Regions from separate parts of the Alteromonas sp. 5NW40-0090 genome, predicted to be linked through region 1. Evidence: predicted binding sites of a transcription regulator. Region 1 holds the regulator's gene; each other region holds the start of a gene.
What was found. The regulator FliA, encoded in region 1, starts transcription of late flagellar genes. The targets are predictions, from matches to a motif close to CTAAAGNTNNNNNNNNNNNNGCCGATA.
Positions count from the first base shown of each region.

Region 2: a site for FliA is predicted at 2,716-2,742, ahead of AC27KT_RS19555 (DUF5610 domain-containing protein). Genes of this name have one in related genera too.
Region 3: a site for FliA is predicted at 2,038-2,064, ahead of AC27KT_RS08155 (VC2046/SO_2500 family protein). Genes of this name have one in related genera too.

Region 1 covers NZ_BAAJLT010000001.1:383,705-388,637, forward strand. The annotation lists gene AC27KT_RS01675 (chemotaxis protein CheA) at 1-1,004, opposite strand, end outside; gene AC27KT_RS01680 (protein phosphatase CheZ) at 1,017-1,772, opposite strand; gene cheY (chemotaxis response regulator CheY) at 1,807-2,190, opposite strand; gene AC27KT_RS01690 (RNA polymerase sigma factor FliA) at 2,227-2,958, opposite strand; gene AC27KT_RS01695 (MinD/ParA family protein) at 2,955-3,821, opposite strand; gene flhF (flagellar biosynthesis GTPase FlhF) at 3,827-4,933, opposite strand, start outside.
Region 2 covers NZ_BAAJLT010000019.1:41,775-46,707, forward strand. The annotation lists gene AC27KT_RS19540 (acyl-CoA desaturase) at 1-486, opposite strand, end outside; gene fabR (HTH-type transcriptional repressor FabR) at 827-1,420, shown strand; gene trmA (tRNA (uridine(54)-C5)-methyltransferase TrmA) at 1,499-2,596, opposite strand; gene AC27KT_RS19555 (DUF5610 domain-containing protein) at 2,772-4,088, shown strand; gene AC27KT_RS19560 (RNA recognition motif domain-containing protein) at 4,165-4,629, opposite strand.
Region 3 covers NZ_BAAJLT010000005.1:218,359-223,291, forward strand. The annotation lists gene AC27KT_RS08145 (putative DNA modification/repair radical SAM protein) at 1-66, opposite strand, end outside; gene AC27KT_RS08150 (response regulator) at 334-1,974, opposite strand; gene AC27KT_RS08155 (VC2046/SO_2500 family protein) at 2,097-2,663, shown strand; gene trhO (oxygen-dependent tRNA uridine(34) hydroxylase TrhO) at 2,797-3,792, shown strand; gene AC27KT_RS08165 (EF-hand domain-containing protein) at 3,845-4,093, shown strand; gene AC27KT_RS08170 (molybdopterin cofactor-binding domain-containing protein) at 4,765-4,933, shown strand, end outside.

The DNA of each region.
Region 1 (4,933 bases):
GCAGGAGCGCTTGTTTTAGCTGGCGCTGCAGCGCTAGGCGCTGGTGTCGCTTTAGGCGCGGCTTGTTTTGCTTTCTGAACAGCTTCTGTTGCTGCTTTATCTACAAGAGGCTCTTGCGTCGTTGTCGCCGCGCCCTGCTTAGTCGGCCCCTGGCCAGAACCATGTAACTGATCAAGTAGCGCTTCGAATTCATCGTCGGTAATTTCTTCGTCACCTGCGCTGGTTGCTGATGAAGATGGCGCTGCAGATGCTGGCGCTGGCGCAGCCACCGCTTTTTCTTCACCGCCAAATTTACCTTTTCCGTGAAGGTCGTCTAACAGTGCTTCGAACTCTTCGTCGGTAATATCATCGCTATCAGAACTCGCCGCCGGTGCAGATGACTTAGCAGGTTCGCTTTTAGCTGGTGCTGACTGCCCTGGGGCGCTAGAACCATGAAGCTCGTCAAGAAGAGCCTCAAATTCATCTTCGGTAATTTCGTCAATACCACCGCTACTATTATTGGTATCAGGCGTTGACGGTGCTGGCTCTTCTATAACTAACTCGGGCTCTTCAGATACCACCTCTGGCTCGGCAGCGGCCGTACTGGCGTTATCGAATATGTTTTCATCTGGAGATTCTGGGCGGCTTAATTTGTGTAAAACGTCCACTAGATGCGCATCTGCAGGCTCCAATGGATCGCGCGCTTTGACGCGCTCGAACATTTCAACGACCACATCCGTGGCCTGCAAAATAATATCCATTAATTCAGGTGTTAGCGTTCTTTGGCCATTGCGCATTACGTCAAAAACGTTTTCGGCACCATGACAAATTTCAACTAACTCAGTAAGAGAAAGGAAGCCCGCTCCCCCTTTTACTGTATGATAGCCGCGGAAAATTGCATTTAGTAAATCCGCGTCTTCAGGATTGTTCTCAAGATCAACGAGCTGTTCTTGTAATTGTTCAAGTATCTCTCCGGCCTCAACCAAAAAGTCCTGTAATATATCCTCGTCAACATCAAACGACATGCGCCCGCTCCCCTAAAAACCTAAGCTAGACAGAAGATCATCTACATCATCTTGACCTGAAACGACATCGTCCCGTTGGTCAGCATCAATGATTGGGCCTTCCGCCTCTACACCATCAACCTTATCGGCCTTAACGCTAGATGGTTTAGTGTGTTCTGTACCGTCGCGTTCCCCAAACATGGTAAGCATGTTTACAAGGCTATCTTCTACCTCTTTTACAAGGTCGATAACACGACGAATAACCTGCCCTGTTAAGTCTTGATAGCCCTGTGCCATCAACACTTCGGTAAGCAATTGTGTAAGTTTAGCTGACTGAGCCGAACCTTCTTCCAATAATTCGTCTAAGTCTGCGCATAAAGCCTTAAATTCACCAAGTTCGATTTGGCGATTCATAAGCTTCTTCCACTCTGGCATGACCTTTTCGATCCGCTCCGACAGCATTTCTGCTATCGGCATGCTCGCCTCAACGGCATCCATAGTAGTATTAGCAGCTTTTTCAGTTTCTTCAATTACGTAGGTAAGGCGGGACTGCGCATCAGGAATGTCATCTGTAGCTAAATTTTTGATGCGGTCGTCTATTTGAAAGTTATTTAACGCGTCGTGGAGTTGACGCGTCAATTTCCCTACTTCAGCAAACAACTCAACGTTTTCTTTCATTGAGACGGCTTCAAGTAGTGCGTTAGCTGAAGTCTTATCGCCTTCTTCAAGAAAAGCGACAAGTTGTTTTGCTTCCTCTAACGATATTGGAACGTTTACATTCGTTGACATCCAGTAAACCTCATTTATCTGGTGAGCGTCTGGATCAACCTAAACGTTCGAATATTTTATCTAATTTTTCTTTTAGTGTTGCTGCTGTGAACGGCTTTACAACGTAACCATTTACACCTGCTTGCGCCGCTGCAACGATTTGCTCTTTTTTCGCTTCCGCAGTAACCATAAGCACAGGCAAATGCTTAAGCTTATCGTCTGCTCTTATAGCGCGAAGCAAATCGATGCCCTGCATACCAGGCATATTCCAATCGGTCACAACAAAGTCGAAATCGCCCTGTTGTAACATAGGTAATGCAGTGCTTCCGTCATCCGCTTCCTGGATGTTGGCAAAACCCAAATCTTTTAGCAGGTTTTTGATGATTCGTCTCATGGTAGAAAAGTCATCGACCACGAGAATTTTCATGCTTTTGTCCAAAATAGCCTCCAGTGAGGGGTTAATTGTTATTAATCTCTATTCTTCGTCAGCTTGCCACGACTTCATTCGTGATTTGAGTTTTAACATGGCTTGACTATGAATTTGACTGACTCTCGACTCACTTACATCAAGAACTTCGCCTATTTCTCTTAAGTTTAGTTCTTCATCGTAATAAAGTGAAAGTACAATCGCTTCTCGCTCAGGTAATGTCGTAATTGCATGGGCAAGCGCTTTTTGAAAAGCACCCTGCATTAAATCTTCTAACGGTGCGTCACTGCCTCTACTTTGTTCAGTAGTAATAACATCTTCCGACACACCTAAATCTTCAATACCCACCAGCTTTCCGGCATTTACTTCATTAAGCATCTGGTGATAATCCTGCAAGCTTACGTTAAGCTTGTCAGCAATATCTGAATCTCGTGCATCGCGCCCTGTCTCGCTCTCTACTTGAGATATCGCTTCCGTTATGGCGCGGCCGTTACGGTGAACAGAACGCGGGGTCCAATCACCTTTTCGTATTTCGTCGAGCATGGCACCACGGATCCGAATTCCTGCGAAGGTTTCGAAACTTGCGCCTTTAGAGCCGTCAAAGTTTCGTGCGGCTTCTAGCAACCCAATCATGCCTGATTGGATAAGGTCATCAACAAGTACGCTGGCAGGCAGTCGCGCAATCAAATGATGCGCAATTCGCTTTACCAGAGGCGCATGTCTTTCGACTAACTGCGATTTATCTGTTTGTTGTTGATAAGCGGCTGCCTTGCTGTTCAACGCTGACTTCCTACGGCTTTTTCTGCAACTAATTGTTCAATGAAAAATTCTAAGTGGCCACCGGGCTGCGCTGGAATTGGCCACGTAAGTGCTTTACTTGCCAACTTAGTTATCGCTACTGCTGCCGGAGAGCCTGGAAAGGCGTCAACAATAGCCGTTTGCTTGCGCACCGCCTTGCGAATATTCTCGTCGAAGGGCACTGTCGCCACTAATTCTAGTGCAACATCGAGAAAACGCCCTGTCACTTTGCTTAATTTGCTAAATAATTCCTGACCTTCACGCACATCGCGAACCATATTGGCTACGACTTTGAAACGAAAAACACCGTGCTCGCGGTTAAGAATTTTTATTAGTGCGTAGGCATCTGTTAAAGATGTTGGCTCATCGCATACGACGACCATGATATCTTGTGAGGCCTTTGAGAAGCTTAATACCATATCTGATATGCCTGCTGCGGTGTCGACGATAAGCACATCTATCTGAGAGCGTAATTCGCTAAACGCTCTGATCAAACCAGCGTGTTGCGTTGGTGAAAGCTCTGCCATTGACTGCGTGCCCGATGTGGCAGGCGCAATCTTAATGCCGTGAGGACCGGTCACTAACACTTCGTCCAACGTACATTCTCCAGAGAGCACGTGAGATAGGTTTTTCTCAACCCTTAGCCCTAGCATAACATCTACGTTGGCAAGGCCAAGGTCGGCGTCAAGAACCATTACTCTCTTACCCTGCTTCGCCATCGCGATAGCAGTGTTGAGTGTAATGTTTGTTTTACCTACGCCACCTTTACCACCAGTGACGGCGATTACTTTGATTAACCGTGATTGCTTCATTTTTCTTAAGCTACTCGCTTGGTCGTCAATCATACTGCTTATGCTGTTTTAATTGCGTTGTTACCACTAGTATGATTCAAACCGTACTTTTTATAAAGCTTTGCAGCAGCGGAAACTAAAGATTTCGCTTCTGCAATCTTAATGTCTTCAGGCACTTTTTGGCCATCGGTGACATAACTAACCGGTAGTTGATATTCAACCGCTGCACTAAGTACCTCTCCTAAAGAGTAGCACTCATCTAACTTTGTGAAAATACAGCCACTTAGTTCAATATCATCATACGCTTGAATGATTCTCTGCAAAGCAGGATATTGCGTATTAGCTTGCGCTACCAAATATTTTTTAACTTTCGGCATTTGGCCATTGTCGAACTGCTTAATTTGCTTAATTAATCGACTATCACGCTGACTAAAACCTGCTGTATCAATCAATACTAGTCGCTTATGACGAAGTTGGAACAATAAATCTGCAAGTTCTTCACTAGTTTGCGCTTTTCGCACAGTACAGCCAATAATTTTTCCGTATGTCGCTAGCTGCTCATAGGCTGCAATTCTATACGTATCAATGGTTATCATAGCCACCGACTCTGCACCGTATTTCTGCGCATAGCGAGCGGCTAACTTTGCAACAGTGGTTGTTTTACCCGTACCAGTAGGCCCCACTAATGCAACGGCACCTTGTGAGCTAAGTATATCGTTTCCGGTAACATTTATGCGATTAGCCAATAGGTTAAGAAGATATACCCATGCGTCACGTTCGTTGTAATGAGCAGGTGTATAGCTAATAAGCTGTGTTGCAAGCGCGCTACTCAAACCCATATCAGTTAATCGCGTGACTAGGTATTGATGAACAGGTTTTTGACGCTTGTTCTTCGCTTCCATTAAGTCGGCCACTTGATACTGTAATACGTCGCGAAGCGAGGCTAACTCTTCTTTGATTTGAGCTAGTTCAGCAGACTGAGATACAGGTGTTTCACCCATACTTGACGCTTGGTGCTCAGGAAAAGGCTGTTGCTCGACAATGTCTTGAGGTTGGGATTGTGTTCCAAGGTCGTCGATAAAGGCTTCTGAAAAATCTAAGTGAGATGCAATTTCGTTGGCGTGTTTAGCGTTCGCTGATATTGGCTGTGTTGGTTGTGCAGAACT
Region 2 (4,933 bases), on a different contig from region 1:
AGCTGCGAGTACAATAGGTAAGTAGTACTTATGCTGCCACATCACCACGCTATCTTTTTGTAGATCTTTACAGTTGCTGTAATCGTCGTAACGCTTAGCTTGATACTCGCGTAACATCCAGCCAATGTGCGCAAACCAAAGCCCTTTCTTTGCAGAGTAGGGGTCTTTGTCGTTGTCATCTACATGGCGATGGTGAATGCGATGATCTGACGACCAGTGCAAAATACTATTTTGCAGGGCCATTGCCCCACCAATCGCTAATACGACGCGAACTACAATGTTGGCATCGTAGGTTTTATGCGACCATAAGCGGTGATACCCAGCAGTTATCGACATACCGGTGAAATAGAATAGGAATATAGCGGTACCGATTTCTGCCCAATCGATACCCTGATATGCCACCCAAAGCGGCACACCTATAAATGCAATTGCGCCTGATATTATAAACACCAGCACATTCGTTAGGATAAGAGGAGGTTTTTTCATTTTATACAACTTGGCTTACAACTGTTCGCTAATTTATCGTTTTACGAGGCTTCAGGCAAGCAAAACTCAGATTAGTTCTGCTTACATGTGTAAAGTTTAATTATAGCCAAATGTAGTCAAAACACAGATAAAACGTGACTAAAACTGCTTAACCTTTGTTTATTAAAGAGATGATTTTGTTTCTCTTTCCCGATGAGTAGATGTTGAGATAAACTATGCATGCTAGTCTTTGATGTACAAGGTTCGATTGCGTTAATGGTTATTCAGATGACGTTGAGAGTAGTCTTTAAAGTCAAAAAATCATCAGGCCATTGAAAGTTAATGAACACAGGGTGCAAACGTGAGCCGTCAAGAACAGAAATTAAAAACCCGCCAAAATATCATCCATGCTGCATTTTCGTTGTTGGACGAAAACCGTAGTTTATCGGCAATTAGCTTGCGCGAAGTTGCCCGAGAAGCAGGCATTGCTCCCACGTCGTTTTATCGGCATTTTAAAGATATGGATGAATTGGGTTTAACGTTGGTGGATGAAGCGGGTTTAGCGCTTCGTCAGCTTATGCGCCAAGCAAGAAGACGTATTGCTTCAGGTGGTGGCGTCATTCATACCTCTGTTGAAACCTTCATGGAATTCATCGCGGCAAACACAAACGTATTTCGTTTATTATTACGCGAGCATACCGGTACATCATCTGCCTACCGACTAGCAGTATTCAGAGAAATTCAACATTTCATCGATGAACTTACTGACTACATTATCGAACAGCAAGGTGTAGAATATGCCTGTGCGCAGCTCCAAGCTGACGCTATGGTAAGGCTTGTATTCAGTGCTGGAGCCGAGGCATTAGAGGCTGATGATAAACTCCGCCGAGAAATAGGTGAGAGAGTGAAAGCGCAACTCCGCTTTGTTCAAGTAGGCGCTACTCAAAAAGCCTAGCGCGGAAAAGAATTTACAGTATAAAGTGTTCTTCCACATTATATTTCAGTGTGAGCTTTTTCCTTACTTACACGCAAACTAGCTTTTGCGTGTAAGTAAAACGCCAGCCTCAATATGATGAGTAAACGGGAATTGATCGAAAAGCGCAGACTGCGCCACATTATGAGTTTCGCTTAAAAGCTCAAGATTCTGCGCCAAAGTTTCGGGGTTACACGAGATATATACTATATTATCGTAATCCTGAATCATTCTTAGTGAATCTTCATCTAATCCAGCTCTTGGAGGGTCGACCAATACAGTGGTGAAATTATAAGTGCTTAAATCTATGCCTTCTAAGCGACTAAACGTGCGTTCTCCCTTCATAGCCTGTGTAAATTCTTCGGCCGCTAACCTTACAATTTTTACATTGCTCAGCTCATTTTGCTCAATATTAAATTGTGCAGCCTGGACCGAAGGCTTAGCTATTTCTGTACCCACCACATTATCAAAGTGAAGTGCTAACGGCAGTGAAAAGTTTCCGGCACCGCAATACATTTCCAGTAAGTCCCCAGAGAGCGGCTTTACACAATCTAGCGCCCATTCAATCATTTTGCAGTTCACCTCAGCATTAGGCTGGGTGAAACTATTTTCTATATGTTTGAAAACGAACTCTTTACCGTTTACAGGTAAACGCTCAATCACAAAATCGCTGTCGATAATGAGTTTTTGTTTTCTAGCGCGACCAATGATGTTTACTTTGGGAAAGTGAGTCTCGAGTGTCGCTTTTAACTCTCTTGCAGCTTCTTCCCATTTTTCATCTAATTGGCGATGGTACAAAAGGCTAATGACAAGCTCGCCAGATAGTGCAGAGAGATAATCGATTTGAAAAAGTTTCTTTCTCAGTGATTCATTTGGTCTGACTTCTTCAAGCAATAGTGACATAGCATCGTTTATTGTTTTACAAGCAGGAGGGAAACTATCTACGCGATACTTCTCTTTCGTTTGCTGATTAAACATGATGTGAAATAAATCATCGCCTTCATGCCATACTCTAAATTCGGCGCGCATACGGTAGTGCGTTGGTTGCGATGGGAATACGGACAAGCCAGGCGCATTGAACGGAGAAAGCAACGCAGTAAGACGTTCTACTTTTTCGTCTAACTGAGTTTGATAGCCTTGTTGGTCGGTCGCGGTCATAAAATTCTCCAGTCACTGTTAAGGTCGCGAATTGTAGTCTCTTAGAAAATATCTGCAACAAGCGCAATCCACTACTGCACTATTATTGAGGAGCAGGTACAAAAAATTCTGTATTAAAATTAAACAATACTGATTCTTAGCCGATAATAAGAAAGAGGATAGTGAGGATCAAATTATGAACGTGGGTCAAATTAAGGCTTTCATGGGCGAGCAGAAGGTTGATCAAAAAGCAGATCAAAAGGCATCTATTCACCCGAATGAAGCATTAAAAAAACAGTTGCAGCAAGATGGATTGCAGCAAGCAGCTGAATTTTCTAAACAACAGGCGGCTTCAGTATCTGTTTCAAGTAGCCAAACTAGCATTGGCTTGCGTGTGGTAAGTAGTAGCCTTAATCAAGCCTTAGAAATAGATGGCCAAAAGCCGCAAGCAACGAAAGAGAAAAATATTGAAGAGAAGTCGAGCAGTTTGTTCGATTTTGAAAAGGTTGCCAGAAATGTACTTAAGTTTGTAGGCGGTGTTATTCGTGGAGCAGCTGATGGTGGTGCAAGCGATGAGAAGTTAAATGGTTTATTTAGCCAAGCGAGAGAAGGTGTAAGCCGAGGTTTTGCTATGGCTGAAAAAGACCTAGCGGGTTTCATGAATGAAGAGATTGAACAAGGAATGGTAAAAAGTCGCGATCTCATCGATACAGGAATAAACGATCTGGAAAGTGACATATTTGGTCGCCAGCAGCCGAACGCCGTATCACTTTCATCCTTAAACGCAGTAGCTGCATCGGATGAGAAAAGCGGGAGCTTGCTGATTCGAACTAAAGATGGGGACGAAGTGAGTTTTAGTTTTGAGAGTCTTCGCTCGTTCCAAGCGTCTCAACAACTTAACTTCCAGGCCCAAGCATCTCAGGAGCAATCAGGCGGTAGTGGTGAGCAAGGTGAAAACAATTTTTCAGCATCATACCAACAACAAACTTCTTACCAATACTATGAACGAAGCGGTATTAGTTTTTCATTGAAAGGCGAACTTGATGCAGATGAGTTGGAATCGATCGCTGATTTGGTCGGTCAAGTTCAGGATCTTGCCGATACTTTCTACAGCGGAGATATAGACAAAGCTTTCGAAGAGGCACTAAGTTTAGGCTTTGACGATAAAGAGTTGGTTGGCTATGCGTTACAGTTGAATAGGACTACGCAAACCGAAGTGTTAAAAACATACGAGAACATCCAGCATTACAACGAGGATAAAAGCGATAACGGGCAGTTTGGAAATGTGGTTAGTCCCATTGCTCAATACTTAGAGAAGATGATGGATACTTTTGCGAATGCAGAAAGCAAGCTAGAGAGTAGTGAAGACTACAATGCTTTAATAGCTGGTATTATTAACGAAATGGAAGATGTTCAGGTACCCGACCTTATATCAGCAATAAATAGATTCCGCTCATTTAACCAAACCCTGTTAGAGGGTCTTCCTCAATCTGCTGAAACTAGCGAAAGTTAGTGGTCTACCAAAATAAAAAGCCCGGAAGCAAAGCTAACCGGGCTTTTGTTGAATAACTGATACTGAGTATACAGGACTATACGTGTTCGACTTTATCCTTTGCAGGACGAACCTTAAGTGTTCGTTCCTGAAAGATTGAGTCGTTTGTCTTATCAATAACACTGTTTAGATCGTCTGTGACAACCTCGATAAAACCGTAGCCTTTTCTCTTTCCAGTTTTACGATCCTTCATTAAGCGAACCGACTGTACTTCGATAAAACTACTGAAGTACTCTTTCACCGCGTTTTCGTTTGCTCGGTATGGCAAATTACCTACATATAAAGTTTCTACTGATCCGTCATTAGAATGTGCTCTGGCATCTGAGGAAGATGAACTTTGAATAAGAGACGCTAGCCAAGGAGTAACGATACCGCTGATCAGCAGGGCTGCTGATACGGTCAATGGAACGTGGACGTTTAAACTAGCAGAAGAAAATAACAAGTAACCTGCAATTGCAAAAATAGCGCTAATAACAGCGCATTGAATAAAGCCTACTTTCATATACCTACCTTTCTATTGTTTATTATGGTGTTGGAGGCTGTATATAGTTTACTCATTTGTAACAATTTGAACAATAAAATGTGAAAAAACTAGTCTAAAGATGCATTGAGTCGATAGAAATGATGCAGAAATGAGCGGTTAACACCAAAAGTGGTGTAAAAAGCAAAAAAATCCAATTTAAGTGTTGATCTTTCTCAAGAGGTATCTATAATGCGCTCCACGTTCTGAGGGGGCTTCGAGAAAAAGAAAGCCAACTTAGCAACAAGTGCGAAACCAAGTTTTAAAGCAAATAAAAAGTTTAAAA
Region 3 (4,933 bases), on a different contig from region 1:
ACAAGACGCGTCGTACTTGGCCGCATCGGAAAGAATTTCAAGTTTTTGTATCAGTCTGTCATGCATCGCCGATGTATACTTCCTTTAACCAATCACAGCAAACAACCTAGTATTTTTCGCCAAATCATCGATACGAGCTTTTTTGGCATAGGCTGGGTTGTATTATTTTATAGCATGTATATATATACAGTACAAATGGTAACGCTAATAGGGAAGCAAGATTTAATGTAAGCCTTAGCGGCTTACTACATAGATGAATGGGCATAAGGCAACAAGTTGCTAGAGAAAGAAAAGGTAAGTTTGCTTTAAAAAAAACCAATATAGCACTGGCTATCAAAAGCCAATATATTTAGAAAGTTCATCTCGAATGTTTTCGTACTTTTCTTTGTATGGCGCTTTGAGTGTCATGTCATCAATAAGCTTAAACAAACGCTTACATTCGTTTATCAATTTCATTTCGGCCTTATCTTCTTGTATGGCTATCTGAAGAAGACACTGAAGCAAATTTAGTGCAACGCCTGTATTAACGGGGGCAAAACCCTGAGCAAGGGCAAACGAAGCTTTTGCTCGTTCGTAGTCTTGCTGTTGATAGTGTTGAATACCTTCGCGGTTAAACTGTTGGTAACTCGCTAGATTTTTCTGTGCATTTTTAGCCTGTGTCTCTAGCATGTTCACACTATTTTGGTCGAGTTCGTCACCTCTCGATGAGAGAATAGAATTAAGTTGCAGCGCGTCGTCATATTCTCCCAGCTTGTACATAACCTTAATGCTATCGGGAATAAAAGCAGTGGGAACCTCGGAATATTTATCGTCTAATAGTGCTTGAGAAGTATTTAAGTGACGTTTAGCGTCGATTAATTTTCCGTCTATCGCACTTATTCTGGCATTTACAATATTGCCAAAAATATCAACGTCAAACTCTCTGTCTACTTTTTGTAAATGTTCATCAAACTTACCTCTCTGGAGAGTAAGCAAGGCTTCTTGTTGATATTTATTGCGCTGCTTTTTATCTTCAGCAAACTCAGCAACATCGAGTAAACTACGAATAATGCCGCACCAGTGTAAGCTTTTCTTATTCACCGTGCGTTTAGACAAGTCCCAAATAGCCTGGCTGGATGTTGCGGCTAATATCAAATCGTCATTCTGGCGACCAATTTCGCAGGCTTTAAAATGTCGAGGTAATGAAAAGGGAGACAGCTTTATAGCCTCTTTTATCGCTTCTAATGCCTTTACACCAGCTTCCAAAGCCTGATGCGCCTGTGCAAGCATATCATGAGCGTCGGCATTGAACCTGTTGCGCTTCAGTATTTTCTTGGCAACCGATATCGCTTTTTCATATTCGTTAAGAAGGAGATAAGACCTTCCGATGGCAACTTGCGCCCATAAAACTGGTTTACCGTCTATATAACTACGCAGAACATCAAGTGCTTTTTCAGGCTGTGATATTCGCCAATAGAGTTCCACTAAAAGCTGCTCGCAGTGCCCTTTGTAATGACGAGGATTTTCTAAAAGCGTTTCAATTTGGTCTATCGCGCTATTAATCTCACCTTGCTCAATCAAATTGAATACATACTGAAGGAATTGTCTTTTCTGCCAAGCCCGAATAATGCGAGATTTTAGTTGTACTTGTGAGAAGGGTTTTATCAGAAAGTCATCTGGTCGCCGCTCAATACTACCTAGTACCACAGGTCGAGCGCTATCAGCGCTGATAAGAATGAAAACAGATGTGGGGCCAATAAGCCTGCGGGTACGTAATTCTTCGATAAGTTCATAGCCATTTTTATTCTCGGCTCCCAAGTGTAAGTCACAGATAACAATATCAAACTTATGCTTTTTGCACAGGGATACAGCTTGTTCAGCGGAAGATTTAGTGACTACATCGGATGCGCCCATCGAATGCATTAACCCTTTCAAAAGTAGTAGGAAAGGGCGTTGATCTTCAACAATCAATACTTGTTTGTTGCTAAATTGCATTTCAAATCCGTGAATGAGCGCAGCATTTACTTCTACTAAGTATATCTAACTTTTAAAAATAAGCTTAAGAAAAACATTATCTTGCCGAAAACATGCGTATACATATAAAACGTTTAGTATGAATGTCAGCAGATATAACTTCAGCGAATGAACGAACAACAATCGACCCCAGTATTTACTGGGAGCGAAGTGGTGTACTTGCGCGTTCATCGTCTCAGGGGGCTTTGTTCTCTTTATATCTTGCCATGCAGCAGCACAGTGTGGCAGAGCCTTTTGAAATTGAAGTAGCAACTTCCGCTAACGACAATGCTCGGAGCATAGAAGCACAGCTCGCTTCGCTTAATCACTATAGGCGTCCTTCATTATCGGCTGATGAAAAAGCGTGGGAAAATATGCATGTGTGCTCAAACTTAGTGTCTCAAGATTTCGAAACTGCGCGTCTTTTTCTTCACATTACACCATCGCCGCTTGCGCAGACTGACAACGCAAAACGGCTTCCTGAGGACGTAATAGACAACTGCAGTTTAGCTGCACAAAAGCGACTCAAAAAACAGTATGCCAATACTTTAAAAGAAGATAATACAATACTTTACGATATTCTCTCGGCACAAGGTGAAGGAAAAACTACGAACGAGGGCAATAACAAACAGGTTCAAGCCGGTTTGTCGTCTTTTGAGAATATTGCGTAAATTAGCTGATAGTACCTAGAACAAGCATATTAGCCCGCTCCCGTATCCGGCCTAGTTTTTAGCGCTTTTTTTTGTTATATTTCGCGCCGCATTTTTGCACTGGTCTTACGCTCCAATCAGCAAAGGTTAAAATATGTCTAAATATATTGTATGCGCAATGTATAAATTTGTTGCGCTTGAAAACTTCAAAGAAATCCGCCAACCGCTTCTCGAAACAATGGAAGCTAATGGCATCAAAGGTACACTTCTTCTTGCCCACGAGGGCATTAACGGTACAGTTTCTGGTACTCGCGAAGGTATCGACGCATTACTCGCTTATCTAAATAGCGACGAACGCATTAACCCAATTTCTTACAAAGAATCACTTCACGACGAACAGCCGTTCTATCGCACCAAGGTAAAACTGAAAAAAGAAATTGTGACCATGGGCGTTGAGGGTATTGACCCTCGCAAAACTGTTGGTACTTACGTAAAACCTAAAGACTGGAACGCACTTATTAGCGACCCAGATGTTACGGTTATTGACACGCGAAACGGTTATGAAATTGAAATTGGTACGTTCAAACACGCTATCGACCCTAAAACCGAAACGTTCCGTGAGTTTCCTGAATACGTAGCGAAAGAGCTCGACCCGTCAAAAAATAAAAAAGTGGCTATGTTCTGCACTGGTGGTATTCGCTGTGAAAAATCGACGGCTTACTTGAAAGAGCAGGGGTTTGATCAGGTTTATCACTTAGAAGGCGGTATTCTACAGTACCTTGAAGATGTTCCGAAAGAAGAGTCATTGTGGGAAGGCGATTGCTTTGTATTTGATAATCGCGTTGCAGTTAACCATGACTTAGAGAAAAGCCATTATGAGCAGTGCTACGCGTGCAGACTTCCAATTACTGAAGAAGACAAGCAGAGCGATAAGTATGAGCCGGGTGTAAGCTGCCCACATTGCTTTGGTACGCATACCGAAGACCAAATTGCTCGGTTTAGAGAACGTGAAAAACAGGTTCAACTGGCGAAAGAGCGTCAACAAGAGCACGTAGGTACTGAAGCGCGTTTGACCATGGAACAAAAGCGTCAGGAAAAAGCAGAAGCTCAACGTTTACGCGCACTTAAAGCAAAAGAAAATCAGGCGTAGACAGCTAGAAAGAAGGACGTTACACTCGTGCTTATTGCAGTTGAAATAAGGAATGCGAGTGAGCACTCAACTTTCAGAATCTAAAATTGAAGAAATTAGAAAGGACTTCAGCTTTTTCGATCGTGATGGCAACGGCCAAATCGATTTGCCGGAGTTCATCGAGCTTCTAACCGTTATTTCACCAAAAACGAAAGCTAGCCACGTACAAGAAGGCTTCAAGCTTATCGATAGTAACGACGATGGTTACATCGACTTTGAAGAGTTTTTGGAGTGGTGGCAAGAAGGATGGTGGGAGTACTAGGTTCAAACTTAGTAACACTACCTTTAGCAAAGTCTTTCGATATGCTTGATTAAGCGTAAAAGAATTGCCCACCTAAAGAACCCATTGAAACGAGTGCTTTTAAGCACTCGTTTTTTTATGCGTTGAGTTTGGTGATTCATGTTGGGAGTGAGATATAGCTTTCTTAGAATCGTCTTCAGTGTCGGCTTCGAGCCTTAATTTCAATTGAATACTTCTAACTCGCCAGCCCGCTCCAGACAATGAGCGGATATTCGGAAAATTTCCTTAAACTTCGTTCTTGGCCTCAGTTTTCTATATTGTTGATTTGAAAAAAGAAAATCAAGTTAGCAGTGGGTTAAATCGCTATTACAGAGGGATGAGCCTTAGAAATCTCAGACGAGCAACTTGAACAGAGTACCGATGCTTCGTTTTGGAAAGCGGAATATCGACCTTATAAGCGGGTGAGTTTTAAAGCCTAATTAACTTCAACAATCCAAGTCACAGAAGATATGCTCCTTACAAAAGGGGACCCCCAACTTCAACATTAATTATTTTTAATGTCAATTAAAGTATACGAAATGATAACATCGTATTAACATTCATTTAGCAAGCTGCAAATAGCTACGTTAAAGAAACGACTTTTCTTAAGCTGAAGTTGACGATTGAAGGTCTTGATCTGAAACGGAGAATTTATGACAAAAAGCAACCATGCAGAACAAATAGAGACGATTACCTCCTCACAGAAACATGATCAATCCGGTAGTGATGACGAACACGTTGTCGAGTTAGAAAACACCGGACGAAGAAAGTTTATTGGTTACATGCTTAAGGGTTCGAGTTTTGCTGTTGCGTTACATATAA